2 regions of the Gordonia sesuvii genome follow, and region 2 is predicted to be linked to the other one. Evidence: riboswitches for the same ligand, from Rfam matches in the RefSeq annotation. Region 2 holds a riboswitch; the other holds the start of a gene.
The links. A riboswitch is a leader RNA that binds a small molecule or an ion and turns the genes downstream of it on or off. The one in region 2 is predicted to bind S-adenosylmethionine.
Positions count from the first base shown of each region.

Region 1: linked by a shared signal. The riboswitch ahead of VZC37_RS00815 (bifunctional o-acetylhomoserine/o-acetylserine sulfhydrylase) and the one ahead of VZC37_RS23215 (aminotransferase class V-fold PLP-dependent enzyme) in region 2 are both predicted to bind S-adenosylmethionine.

Region 1 covers NZ_JAZDUF010000001.1:185,142-192,209, reverse strand. The annotation lists gene metX (homoserine O-acetyltransferase MetX) at 1-904, opposite strand, end outside; gene VZC37_RS00815 (bifunctional o-acetylhomoserine/o-acetylserine sulfhydrylase) at 951-2,273, opposite strand; SAM riboswitch class IV at 2,333-2,452, opposite strand; gene VZC37_RS00810 (cutinase family protein) at 2,727-4,583, shown strand; gene VZC37_RS00805 (MFS transporter) at 4,676-5,917, shown strand; gene bfr (bacterioferritin) at 5,875-6,360, opposite strand; gene VZC37_RS00795 ((2Fe-2S)-binding protein) at 6,462-6,644, opposite strand; gene VZC37_RS00790 (exodeoxyribonuclease III) at 6,760-7,068, shown strand, end outside.
Region 2 covers NZ_JAZDUF010000009.1:126,165-133,232, forward strand. The annotation lists gene VZC37_RS23200 (MDR family MFS transporter) at 1-996, opposite strand, end outside; gene VZC37_RS23205 (MarR family winged helix-turn-helix transcriptional regulator) at 993-1,487, opposite strand; gene alc (allantoicase) at 1,670-2,653, shown strand; gene VZC37_RS23215 (aminotransferase class V-fold PLP-dependent enzyme) at 2,813-4,156, opposite strand; SAM riboswitch class IV at 4,174-4,287, opposite strand; gene VZC37_RS23220 (isochorismate synthase) at 4,377-5,480, shown strand; gene VZC37_RS23225 (ERCC4 domain-containing protein) at 5,473-6,429, shown strand; gene VZC37_RS23230 (O-succinylhomoserine sulfhydrylase) at 6,567-7,068, opposite strand, start outside.

The sequences.
Region 1 (7,068 bases), on a different contig from region 2:
CATCGTGGTGGTTCAGCACGTTGCTGAGCACCACATAGCTGCCGGCGTCGAACCGCTGGGTCAGCTTGGCCGCCTGATGCTGCAGATAGCTGTCGACGGCGTAGCGACCGCCGGTCAGCGGCTGCTCGTCGGCCTGGGGATCGTCGGCGAAACGACGGTCGAGTTCCACCTCGCCGCGATAGGTGAGATGCGCGATCCGCCGTGCCACACCGAGACCGGCGGTGGGTGCCTGCCCGGTGTCGTGGTAGTCGCCGCCCTGCCATGCGGGGTCGGCGGTGATCGCAGCGATCTGGGTGGTCTGGGTGCCGATCTGATCGGCGGTGGCGCGCGCGCCCACCGCCAGAACCAGTGCGCTCCGGACCATCTCGGGATACTCGATGGCCCATTCGAGCGCGCGGGCACCGCCCATGGACCCGCCCACGACGGCACCGACCCCGGCGATCTCGAGCCGGTCCATCAGGATCCGCTCGGCACGCACCTGATCGAGCACCGTGATCTGCGGGAACCGCGACCCCCATGGACGCCCGTCGGGAGCGGGTGACGACGGCCCGGTCGACCCGCGGCAGCCCCCCAACACGTTGGCCGAGATGACGCACCACTCGTCGGTGTCGATGGCGCAGCCGGGGCCGATCAGCCCGTCCCACCAGCCGGCCGTCGGGTGCTCGTCGTTGGCGGGACCGGTGACGTGCGAGTCGCCGGTGAGTGCATGCAGGGTGAGGATGACGTTGTCCCGGGACGGCGACAACGCACCCCAGCGCTGGAAGGCCAGGGTGACATCGTCGATCCGGTCACCGTTGTCGAGGGAGACCGCGCCGATGCGGACACGGGCCGTGGCCCCGTCCGGCATCGTTTCCCAGTCGGGTCCGTCGACGGGCTGGGTTTGCGTTTCGATACTCACCGACACAATTCACTCACTCTGCAGCACACTCCGACTTCCTCTGTCCCTCAACTCACTTCGCGGCCGCGAATCCCTGTTCGAGATCGGCGATGATGTCGTCGAATCCTTCGATGCCGACCGCCAGGCGGACCAGGCCCGGTGTTACTCCGGCGCCGACCTGTTCCTCCGGTGTCAATTGACTGTGTGTGGTGGACGCCGGGTGGATCACCAGCGACCGGACGTCACCGATGTTGGCGACGTGGCTGTGCAGCGTGAGTGCGTCGACGAACTTCCGGCCGGCCTCGAGGCCGCCCGCGATCTCGAAGCTGACGATGGCGCCCTGTCCCTTCGGCAGCAGCTTCTGTGCACGCTCGTACCACTGTGACGACTGCAGCCCGGCGTAGGCCACGGACTCCACCTGGGCATGGGCTTCCAGATACTGCGCCACGCGTTGCGCGTTGGCGACATGTCGCTCCACCCGCAGGCTCAATGTCTCCAGCCCCTGGGCCAGGAGGAAGGCGTTGAACGGAGAGATGGCGGCACCGGTGTCGCGGAGCCACTGCACGCGGGCCTTCAGTGCGAACGCGGGTGCGCCGAGGTCGGCGAAGACGGCGCCGTGGTAGCTCGGATCCGGCGTGGTGAACCCCGGGAACAGGTCTTTCCCGTCGCGCTGGGCGCGCCAGTCGAAGGTGCCGCCGTCAACGATGACGCCACCGATGGCGGTGCCGTGGCCACCGATGTACTTCGTCGCCGAGTGCACGACGATGTCTGCACCGTGGGCCAGCGGATTCAGCAGATACGGGGTGGCGACGGTGTTGTCGACGATGAGCGGGAGACTGTTGCGGTGGGCGACCTCCGCGATGCCCTCGACGTCGAGGATCTCGTTGTTGGGGTTGGAGATCGTCTCGCCGAACAGGGCGCGGGTGTTGTCCTTGATGGCCGCCTGCCAGGAGTCGAGGTCCTCCGGATCCTCGACGAACGACACCTCGACGCCGAGTTTGGGCAGCGTGTAGTGGAACAGGTTGAACGTGCCGCCGTACAGACGTGGACTCGACACCACGTGGCCGCCGGTCTCGACGATGTTGAGGATCGAGTAGGTCTCGGCCGCCTGGCCCGATGCCACCAGCAACGCGGCCACGCCACCCTCGAGGGCGGCGATGCGCTGTTCCACCGCGTCCTGGGTCGGATTCATGATCCGCGTGTAGATGTTGCCGGGTTCGGCGAGACCGAACAGATTCGCGGCGTGCTGGGTGTCGTTGAACACGTACGACGTGGTCTGGTACACGGGCAGCGCCCGCGCATTGGTGGTGGGATCGGCGGTCTGGCCGGCATGGACCTGTTTGGTCTCGAAGCTCCAGTTCGCCGTCGGATCGGCGCCGTCGGTGGCGTCAGACATGAGTGTCCTGCTTTCTGCGGTCGGCAGGGTGCAACGACCCTGGTGGGGTCCGACCTTCGGACCCGCGCTTGCCGGGGAATGCGTATGCGTTCCTCAACCCGGTCATCACCCGGAGCACCCCACCGCGGTTGGAGGGTTGCCGATCAGCAAGCCGGGGCTTGACGCTGATGCTCATGACCTGGCGTCAAGGATATAGCACGGTCCAGAAGGCCAGGGAACCGTCCCGATCGTGGTGGTCACAAACCGGGGCTGATGACGGTCACAAACTGACAACGCCTGTCCTCCAAAAGGATGAATCTTGTATCTGGCACCAGTAAAAGGCCTGGTCAGGGTTGTTAGTTGAACTAACGAGGATTCGCTATTTGAGATCACGGATCTACTCTGTCGCCAGCCTGATCGACTCGCGTCACAGCCCCGACGCGGTCGCCCGGGCAGATGGAGGACAGAGAGCTCATGGGTGCGCGCTTCCGGCTGACTCGCCGGGTTCCGGTTGTTCTCATCGCGATCTCGAGCTGCTTCATAGTGGTTGCCGCGTTCTGTCTTCCGGGGGCGGGAGTCGCCCGCGCCGACGGGTGCGGCGCCGGTGCGGTGATCATGGTCGGCGGAACCAACGATCCCGAGGCCGTGCACATGGTCGGGGTGACCCAGCGGTACACGGGCAAGAAGCCGGTTCTGAACAGCGACGGTGAGGTCGAGATCGTCGACGATGAAGACAGTCCGTACCACGACAATCCTTACGAGATCATCTACGCCGACTACCCGACCACGCTGTGGCCGCTCGGTGCCGCCGGGTACGACGACAGCGTCAGCCAGGGTCAGGCCGCGACGAAACGTGCAATAGCGCAGTATCAGTACGACTGCGGGGATAGACCTGTGGTGGTGGCGGGCTACTCGCAGGGAGCGCGGGTCGCGGGCGATGTCCTGTCCGACATCGGTAACGACCGCGATGACACGGTCGTCGTGGTGGGCCGCGACGGTGAGCCGGTCGAAGTCGACATCGACCACGCCACCATCTCCGGGGAGCTCTACTCCGATCCGCGACGTGCCGGCGACAAGACCGGCCGGGGCATCGAGTTGTCGCTGACCGGTGTGATCCCGGGCCTGACCATGATGGGTCCGCGCGAGGGCGACGGGCCGCGTGGGTTCGACGAGTTGGAGTCGCGGGTCGTGTCGGTCTGCGTCGAGGGCGATCCCATCTGCGATCTCCCCGACCCGTTCTACGACCCGATCGGCACCATCGACGGGCTGGTCGGCTACTTCACGAAACACGGGCTGTACCCGTTCCAGATGTACCGCGACCCCACTGAGGCGAGCTGGAACGATCATCGTCCGGTGGAGTGTGGCATTGCGATGACCGACTGTGTGGCGCAGGCGGATTCGGCCATCGTCGGGGTCATCCGCGACGGCGCGGCGACCATCGGCATCGACAGCTCCCGAATCGGCGATTTCCTTGTGGGCCGATGGACGTTCGATCTGCCCTACGGGATCGAACTCTCCAATCTGCAACCGGTGGTCCGGCTGGTACAGGACGTGCTGCCGCCGCTCCCGTACCTCGGCTACGGCGGCTACCTCCCCGACATCTTCGTCTTCGAGCAGATCCTGCAGGGCGTCGTCAACGGTGCGCCCGACCAGATCAAGGAAGGCGTCGCGGCGCTGGCGGCCAGCGCGCGCAGCATCCTGCTGATCCCGGTGAACTTCGTCCGGCACTGGGCGGGCGAGATCATCGGGCCCAGGACCGTCGACACGACCACGGTGTCGGTGGACGCGCGTGGCGCGCGACAGGCCGTGCTGCTGAGCGCCCTCGACGACGTCGGACCCGCGGCGCTCGTGACGGATGCGTCCACAACAGATACGACGTCCTCGGATGATCCGGAATCGGGCGGTGCGGAAACCGAAGCTGCGGCGACAGCGGACTCCTCCACCGGGAGTACGTCGTCGGTGCCCGTTCCGACCACGCCGTCGGACGCCGCTACCTCCACTCGCTCCGATTCCCCTGCGCCCGATTCCCCTGCGCCCGGTTCCGCGCCGTCCGGCGAGCAGACTCCGAAAACGCCCTCCACGCCGCCCGACACGTCCGCGACGTCCACGCCGCACGCTCCCGACCCCAGCGCTACCGACAGCAACGCCGGCGCGAGCAATGGAGTCGCCGGGGGAGACATCGAGACCGACGGTGCGGAGGACAACGACGGCGACGGGAACGGCGAGGACCAGACCACCGGTCCGGGATTGTCGACCACGGGTGCCGGCACCGGGTCCTCGAAGAACTCGTCATCGTCGGAGGCAGGCGACGACCCCGGGAGTGACGAGTAGGAGACGGCCGGTGCCCCGGCACCTTGCCCGTGTGAATCAACTCACCTGACCGATGGGGAATCCCGGTAGGGGAGCCGGGAGTTGGAGACTGAGTGTCCTCAGCGCCAACCGCACCCGCCGCAGCACCGGTGACCGCCTCCGTCCGTCGGTGGGCCGTCATCGCTCTTGCCCTCGGCGGATTTGGGATCGGCACCACCGAGTTCGTGGCGATGGGGTTGCTGCCCAACATCGCGTCGACCCTGAGTGTCAGCGAACCCACCGCGGCCCATGTCATCTCGGCCTACGCATTGGGCGTCGTCGTCGGTGCACCGCTCATCGCGGCGCTCACCGCCCGGGTGCCGCGTCGCACCCTGCTCATCGGTCTGATGGTGGCCTTCACCGTGGGCAACCTCGCCACAGTGCTGGCGCCCAACTACGGACTGCTCATCGCGGCGCGGTTCGTCGCCGGTCTGCCACACGGCGCCTACTTCGGTGTCGCCGCGCTGGTCGCCGCCCATCTGGCCGGTCCGCGTGACCGCGCCAAGGCAGTCGGCCAGGTGATGCTGGGTCTGTCGGTCGCCAATGTGCTCGGCGTGCCGATGGCAACCTGGTTGGGCGAGACGTTCGGCTGGCGGGTCGCGTTCGCCATCGTCGTCGTGATCGGACTGTTGACCATCGTCGCTCTCATCCGCAACCTGCCCGCACTTGCGGACATGCGGGTCACCAACCCGATGACCGAACTCGGTGCGTTGTCGCGCCCGCAGGTGTGGCTCACGCTGTTCATCGGGGTCGTCGGGTTCGGCGGCATGTTCGCCTACTACACGTATCTCAACTCGGCGCTGACGACCGTGACGGGCCTGTCGGTCTCGCTCGTGCCGGTGGCGATGATGCTGTTCGGTCTCGGGATGGTGACCGGCAACATCGTCGGTGGTGTGCTCGCCGACCGGAGTGTGCCCGCGGGCATCCTCATCGGACTCGTCGCCACGGCGGCTTCGTTGGCGCTGTTCGCCCTCACGCTGGACAACGCGTGGGCGGCGATGATCCTCAGCTATGCGATCGGGCTGTCCGGGGCGTCGACGATCCCGGCGCTACAAACCCGGCTGATGGATGTCGCCGACGACGCGCAGACGCTGGCGGCAGCACTGAATCACTCCGCATTGAACATCGCGAACGCGGCTGGGGCATGGCTGGGCGGTCTGGTGATCGCAGCGGGCTACGGCTACCGCGCGCCGTCGCTGCTGGGGGCGGGGCTGGCGGTCGCCGGGATCGTGGTTCTGGTCGTCGCGCTGGCGGCCGCGCGGAACCGCAGTGGTCAGTCGACGGTGGGCGGCGTCGCGACCGTCTTGGACAGGTAGAGCTGTTCGCCGATCCGGTCCATCAGTTCGAGCTGGGTCTCGAGATAGTCGATGTGGTCTTCTTCGTCCTTGAGGATGTCCTCGAGGATTCTCGCGCTGGTGATGTCACCCTTGCCGCGGCACATGGCGGCACCGGGCCGGAGCCGCTCGACGACCTCCATCTCGATGGCGAGGTCGGACTGGAACTGCTCACGCAGCGTCTGCCCGATACGCAGCGGCAGGATCTTCTGATAGTTCGGCAGGGCGTCGAGGAACAGGATCCGATCGGTGAGGACCTCGGCGTGCAGCATCTCCTCGATCGACTCCGCGCGGGTCTTGCTCGCGATCTCGGTCAGCCCCCAGTTCGCCTGCATCTTGGAGTGGAGAAAGTACTGGTTGATGGCTGTCAGCTCGCTGGTGAGCTGCTCGTTGAGTAGTGCGATCACTTCGTCGTCGCCGCGCATGACCGAGCCTCCGTTCGCCGTGGTAGTGCGAACGTAGCACGCCTAAACTCCCCGCGTCCGTACTTGGACACGAGGATGTTCGTAGCCGTCGGCCGGCGTGCCTATGCTGCGGTGGTCGCGGTGGCGATCCTTTCGTCGACGATCTGCTGAATCCGTTCAAGGCAGGTGCCGCAGCCTTCACCGGCACCACACCGGTCGCCGATCGCATCCACCGACATGGCACCGGTCGAGCAGTGGTCGTGCACCTCGTCTTCGGTCACCGCTCGGCAGATACAAACGAACATCGGTCTCACCTCGAATCAGTTCAGTTAGGTAAGGGTTACATAAAGCAAGCCCTGAAACAAGGGTTGCCTTACCTTTGGTACGGACGCACCATTTCGGCCACGTACGCTCGTCTGCGTGTCGATCACCGTGAGCACCGTCAATGTCAACGGCGTCCGCGCCGCCGTGAAGCACCGGTCGGCGGCCAACCGCGGCCTGCTGGCATGGCTGTCCGGCACGGAAGCCGACGTCGTTTTGATGCAGGAGATCCGCGCCGACGAGGAGCAGGCAGCCGAGGCGCTTGCCCCGGCGCTCGACGACGGCTGGCAGTGGACGATGAGTGCGTCGGTCGTCCGTGGGCATGCCGGGGTCGGGGTACTGAGCCGGTTGCCGTTGGGGGCGGTGCGGGTCGGCTTCGGCGACGCCGAGTTCGACCCCACGGGGCGC
Region 2 (7,068 bases):
GAGGCCGACGACCATCGGCAGCATCTGCAGTCCCGCGATCATCGGACTCGATCCGCGCAACACCTGGTAGTACTGCGGGAGAATCGAGATGCCGCCGAACATCGCGGCGCCGACGACCACCGAGATGACCACGCCCTGCGCGAAGACCGGATTCCGGAACACTCGCAACGGGATCAGCGCGTCGTCGCCCATCCGGTGCTCGATCCAGATGAAAGCGGCGAGGCCGACCGCGCCGATCGCGTAACAGAGCCAGGCGGTACCGGAGGTCCATCCCCATTCGCGGCCCTGCTCGGCAACGATCAGCAGTGGTGCGACCGTGACGGCCAGGCCGGTGGCGCCCCAGTAGTCGGTGCGGCCACCGGTGCCTTTCTGCTGGTCGTAGTTGAGCACCTTGTAGACGAGTAGCAGTGCACAGATCCCGATCGGCACGTTGACGAGGAAGACCCAGCGCCAGCCGCTGATCCACAGGATCGAGCTCTGTCCGGCGAACAGTCCGCCGAGGACCGGTCCGAGCACGCTGGAGGTACCGAACACGGCGAGGAAATAGCCCTGGTACTTGGCGCGCTCCCGCGGCGGCACGATGTCGCCGATGGTGGTGAGCGCCAAGGTCATCAGGCCACCCGCGCCGAGGCCTTGGAATGCGCGGAACGCGGCGAGCTCGTACATCGACGTCGCCAGGCTGCACAGCAGGGACCCGACGACGAAGATCGAGATCGCGACCATGAAGAACGGTTTGCGGCCGTAGAGGTCGGACAGTTTGCCGTAGAGCGGCGTGACGATGGTCGCGGTCACCAGGTATGCCGTCGTCGCCCACGCCTGCATGTCGTAGCCGTTGAGGTCGTCGGCGATGGTGCGGATCGACGTCGAGACGATCGTCTGATCGAGCGCGGCCAGGAACATCGCGCTCATCAGGCCCGCCAGCACCGTGAGGATCTGGCGGTGGGTCAGCCCGGCCCCGGCGACCTCGTCGCGGGCCTCGGCGGCTGTGTCGGTCATGCACGTCCTTTCATCAAGTCCTCCAGGCTGCCGGGCTTGTCTCCCGACGGCGCGAAGAGCGGCTCGGCCGCGTCGACGAACCGGCCGAGAAGCAGCACCAGGGTCCGCAGTTCGTCGTCGGTCCAGTCGGTCATCGCCCGGTCCATCGCGTGTCGCCGCACCGCACGCATCGCCGCGACGCGTTCGCGGCCGATGTCGGTGATGACCAGCAGCGTGGCCCGGCCATCAGCGGGATCCGCTTCGCGACGGACAAACCCCAGGTCGACGAGTTCGGCGACGTACCTACTCACCGACGACGGCTCGGCATGCAGGCTCTCGGCCAGCTCACGGGCGCGCATCGGCTGCCGCGCCAGATGGAACAGGCACTTGAAGGCAGCCGACTCGACGTCGCCGTCCGGTGTCCGAAACGTTCGGTGGGCCGCGCGGTCGCGCATGCGGACGTAGCGGGCCAACACGTCGAAGAGCTCATCGAGGGCGTTCTGGTCGAGCATCGGCGCAGATCCCTTTCCGGAGGACTTCTTTACTTTCCCTTTGCAATTAGTTGCGGTCTGCAATCAATTGCTGGGCGCAAGTATGCGCTCGGATTCGATCCCAGGCAAACCGTTACCTACGATGAGAAAACGTGACTCCTCAGCCGCCGCCCTCGTCGGGCCATCGCCCGCATTTCACGTCCATGCCCGATCTCGCACTTCGCGACCTCGGGGGCGCGGTGGTCTGGACCAACGACGATCTCTTCGCGGAGGCACAGAATCTGATCAAGACGCCGCCGGCGGAGTACCGCCCCGCGACGTTCGGCCACAAGGGTCAGGTGTACGACGGCTGGGAGACCCGCCGTCGCCGTGTTGGTGGCATCGACCAGGCGATCGTCCGTCTCGGTGCGCCTGGAGTGGTGTACGGCGTCGTCGTGGACACGTCGTGGTTCAAGGGCAACTATCCCCCGCACATCTCGGTCGAGGCGGCCGCCGTCGAGGGCGTGGTCTCGGTCGATCAACTCCTCAACGACGTCGAGTGGGTGACGATCGTCGAGAAGAGCCCGGCCGAGGGCGACACCCGCAATCCGTTCAAGGTCGGCGCCAAGAACCGCTTCACCCACGTACGGCTGTCGATGCATCCCGACGGAGGCGTCGCCCGATTCCGGGTGCACGGTCGCGGCGTGCCCAACCCGCACTTCTTCCGCTACGGCCATTTCGACCTCGCCGCCCTGGAGAACGGTGGCCTGATCACGGCCTGCTCCAACATGTTCTACAGCTCGCCGAACAACCTGCTGATGCCCGGCCGCGCCCGCAACATGGGTGAGGGCTGGGAGACGTCGCGGCGACGCGACGACGGCAACGACTGGGTGCAGGTGCGACTCGCGGGCCGCGGCCAGGTCAGCCTCGTCGAACTCGACACCAGCTACTTCCTCGGCAACGCCCCCGGCTCCGCAACCGTCCGCGGGCGCGACGGTGAGGACGGCGAATGGTTCGAGGTGTTGCCGCGCACCGACTTACAGCCCGATACCCGTCACAGATTCGTCATCGATCTCGACCGGCCGATGACCGAGGCGCGGATGGACATCTTCCCCGACGGCGGCATGGCGCGGTTCAAGCTCTACGGCACCCTGGCGCCCGATGCGGAAGCCGAGTTGGTCGAGCAGTGGGAGCGCGGCGAGGCCTGAGGGGTGCCACGCCCTTCGTGGAAGCGGTTGCTGCCCTTCGTGACATCCCTTCGCAGGCTCCGGGATTCCTCAGGGAGCAGTTGATCTTTCCCCGGTCCCTGAGGAGCGGTTGATCTATCCCCTGGCCCCTGAGGAGCCCGCGACGAACGAGCGGTTGACCTATCCCTCGGTCCCTGAGGAGCCCGCGACGAAGGAGCGGGCGTCACGAAGGGCCAGCCCCCGCAGCGCATCCACCAACCGGTCGATGTCGTCGGAACCGGTACCGAGGCCGAAACTCGCGCGCACCGCGCCGTCCGGGAATCCGAGCCGCCGCAAGAGCGGATGCGCGCAGAACTTGCCGTCGCGGACACCGATTCCCGCTCTGTTGCTGAGGAATTCGGCCACCTCGCGGGGCGCACGACCGTCGACGACGAAGCCGGCTATGCCGACCCGTTCGGTCGAGTCGTCGAACACACGCAGCGGCTCGACGCCGTCGACCGAATCGAGGCCTCTGTCGAGGCGGGCCAGCAGAGCGGTCTCGTGCAGTCCGATCGCGTCGAACCCGAGCGCGGTCAACGACTCACATGCAGCAGCGATCGACAACGCGCCCAACACATTCGGCGATCCGGCCTCATGTCGCGCGGCGCCGCGGTGCCAGGTGACGTCGGCCGACTGGGTCGCCTCGTCGACCGTGACGGCCGCCGAGGCTCCACCGCCGGCCAGATACGGCTCGGCCGCGTCGAGCCAATCCGAACGTCCCACCAACACCCCGGCCCCGAACGGTGCGTAGAGCTTGTGACCGGAGAACACGAGATAGTCGACGCCGTGGGTCACCATCGACACCGGCCGATGCGCGACGAGTTGCGCGGCGTCGACGAGAATGCGTGCGCCGTGACGGTGTGCGACGGCCGCAAGACGACCGACCGGCAGGACCTCGCCGGTGACGTTGGAGGCGGCCGTCACCGCGAGGAGCGCCGCCGGCGACGACGCGAGTTCGGTTTCCAGCGCGGCGAGGGTGTCCTCGATCGTCGGCGCGGCGCGGACCACCCGCAGCCGTGACGACCCGGTGCGTTCGCGGGCCGACCACGGCAGCAGGTTCGCGTGGTGTTCGATGTCCAGAACGACCACGTCGCCGCAGGTGATGTGGGCTGCCAGGTTGATGGCGTCGGTGGTGCCGCGGGTGAACACGACCGCGTCGTCGACGCGGCCGCGAACGAACTCGCGCACCGTCTCACGGGCCGCCTCGTACCGCGCGGTGGTGACCTGGGAGAGATGGCCCGCTCCGCGATGCACACTCGCGTACTGGCCCAGCGAGCGCTGCACGGCCCGTGCGACATCGGCCAGGGCGGGCGCGCTGGCCGCATAGTCGAGATTGGCGTACCGCACCACGTCACCGGACGACAGCGGCACCCGTTCGCCGGCGCCGACGACCTCGGCGAGTGGGGCGATCGGCGGCCGCTTCGGCGCCCGCGCCGAGAGACCGGCCAGCGACGTCACGAACGGGGATGACAACACAGCAGACATGACAAACACTCCTAGGGAATCCGCGCTTGCCGTGATCACCTCGACCACGGCCGGGTCGTCACCCGGAGCACCCCACCGCGGAGGAGGGTTGCCGGCCAGCGAGCCGGGGCTTGTCACTGGCACTCATGACCCGCATCAAGACTCACCCATCGACCAGGCGGAGTCAACAACTGATTCAGCGTGAGCGAAACCCCGACTGCCTAGCCGGTACGGTGAGGTCATGGCCTCCTCCTACGGCGCCGACGACGATGTGTTCGTCCTGTCCGGGCCGCACGGGACAGTTCGCGGACGCGGCGTCGGTCGCACGTTCGACGACGTGACGGCCGCACGGGCGGCCCTGGCATCGGGGTCGGTGCGCGCGATCACAGGCGCGATCCCGTTCGATCCCAGCGACCCTGCGGCATTGGTGGCACCGATCTCGTTGCCGGCCGAGCCCGCACCGCTGGCACCCTCGAGTCCGGTCCGGCGTCGAGCGACGTCGATGATCGCGCGCCCGGACCCGCGAACCCATCGCGACCGAGTCATCGGCGCCATCAAGCGGATCGCCGACGGCGAGCTCGACAAAGTGGTGCTCGCTCGTGCGGTCGACATCGTCGTCGAGCCCGCGGTGGACGTCCCCGAACTCTTGGCCGCGCTGGCCGGCGGCAACAGCGACCGCAACGCGTTCGCCGTCGATGTGGGCGCAGTGTTCGGCGACGACTCATGGCTCCTCGGGGCGAGCCCGGAGATGTTGCTACGCAGGCGAGGTCGCGTCGTCACGTGCCGCCCGTACGCGGGCTCCGCACCACGGTCGGCGGACCCAACGGTCGACCGGGCGGCCGCGCGAGCTCTCGCAGCATCACACAAAGATCAGTCCGAACATCGGTTCGTCGTCGACTATCTGCGAGATCGGCTCGCGCCATTGTGTTCTGACCTCGACGTACCGTCGACGCCGGAGGTCCATCCGACCGGCGAGGTATGGCACCTCGCCACTCCGATTCGCGCGACGCTCCGCGATCCGTCGATCACGGCACTCGACCTGGCCTCGGCCCTCAGCCCCACTCCCGCAGTCTGCGGCACCCCCACTGACGCTGCCGCACAGCTGATCCGCGAGATCGAGGAACCCCGCGGCCTCTACGGCGGCGCGGTCGGTTGGTGCGACGCGTCGGGAGACGGCCAATGGATGGTGACGATCAGATGCCTGCACCTGGGTGCAGATCGTCGAAGCCTGCGGACCTGGGCGGGTGGTGGCATCGTCGCGCAGTCGGACCCGCAGGATGAGCTCGACGAGACCACGGCGAAACTCGCAACCGTTCTGCGGGCGTTGGGGATCGATCATGCCTGACGACTTCCTCGTCGCCCGCAATCCCGAAGAAGGTTCGTCGCTGCCGTATCTGGTGCGAATCCCGCTGGGCGCCAACGGCGTGGTCCTCAAGGTGCGTGACACGTGGCCGCGCACGTCCAAGATCTATTGTCACCGTGCGGAATCGTGGCCGGAAGACGCCGAGATCGTCGATCGGCTCCCGGTGCGGACGGTGTCGCGGCGCGGTGCGGCCATCGACCTCGTGCTCAACCGCGGCCGGGAGAACCGATCACAGTTCGTGCTGACCCGGGCCCGCGGGCGCGAGATGATCTTCTGGCAGTCGCGCCGCACCGCGAAGCAGGCCCGGCCCAATGTCACGCTGCCGACGGCCCGGGCGCATGGACAGGTGCTCGACATCGTGGTCGACAGCGGCGAACGGTACGCCTACAAGTTCGACCATCAGCAGACCAGCACCACCCGCCGCAAGCTCCCGGCCGGTGACTATGCGATCACCGACGGCGACACCGTGATCGCGGCGGTGGAACGTAAGTCCGTCGACGACCTCAGTGCCGGACTGACGTCGGGCAAGCTGACCTATCAGCTCGCCGATCTCGCCGGCCTACATCGCGCGGCTGTCGTCGTCGAGGCCGGGTACAGCTCACTCTTCAAGCGCGAGTACGTGTCCGGCGCGACACTCGCCGAAGCACTCGCCGAGGCACAGGTCCGCTTCCCACGGGTGCCGATCGTGTTCTGCGACAACCGGAAGCTGGCCGAGGAGTGGACGTATCGGTGGCTCGGTGCCGCGTTGCACGAGTGGCGTCTGTCGGCGCGCACGGACGTCGTGGTCGCAGACCTGGCCGGGCCGCAGGCCTCGCCCGCCGAGATCCGAACCTGGGCGCTGACCCAAGGGCTCGATGTACCCGCGAAAGGGCGGATCCCGGCGCGCATCCGGACGGCGTGGGAACAGCGGAACGATCGGCCGGAGGGGTGAAGCGGTCTCGATACGTCGCTCGGCTAGCGCCTCGCGACTACTCGACCAGCGGTTAGGAGTCCCCTATTCGCTGATCGAGTAGGGCCGAGGCGCTAGCCGAGGACCGTATCGAGATCGAGATGAGACCGCCGAAACCCCTACCCCAACGCCCGATCCAGATCGGCCAGCAGATCATCGACACCCTCGAGTCCCACCGACAACCGCACAACGGAGTCGGTGACGCCGATGGCGGCGCGCCCCTCGGGCCCCATGGCACGGTGGGTTGTGGTGGCGGGGTGGGTGATCAGCGACTTCGAGTCGCCGAGATTGTTCGAGATGTCGACGATCTGGAGGCCGTTGAGCACCTCGAACGCCCGCTTCTTGCCGCCGACGCCGTCGCGGTCGGCGATCTCGAAGGTCACCACCGTGCCGCCACCGGACATCTGCGCCTGCGCCAGCTCGAACTGCGGATGAGACTGCAGGAAGGGGTATTTCACCCACGCGACCCGCGGATCGGCTTCCAGGAACTCGGCGATCCGCAACGCCGACGACACCGAGGCGTCGAGCCGCAGCCGCATCGTCTCGAGGCCCTTGAGCATCGTCCACGCGTTGAACGGACTCATGGCGGGGCCGGTGTGGCGCATCAGGGTCTGCACCGGA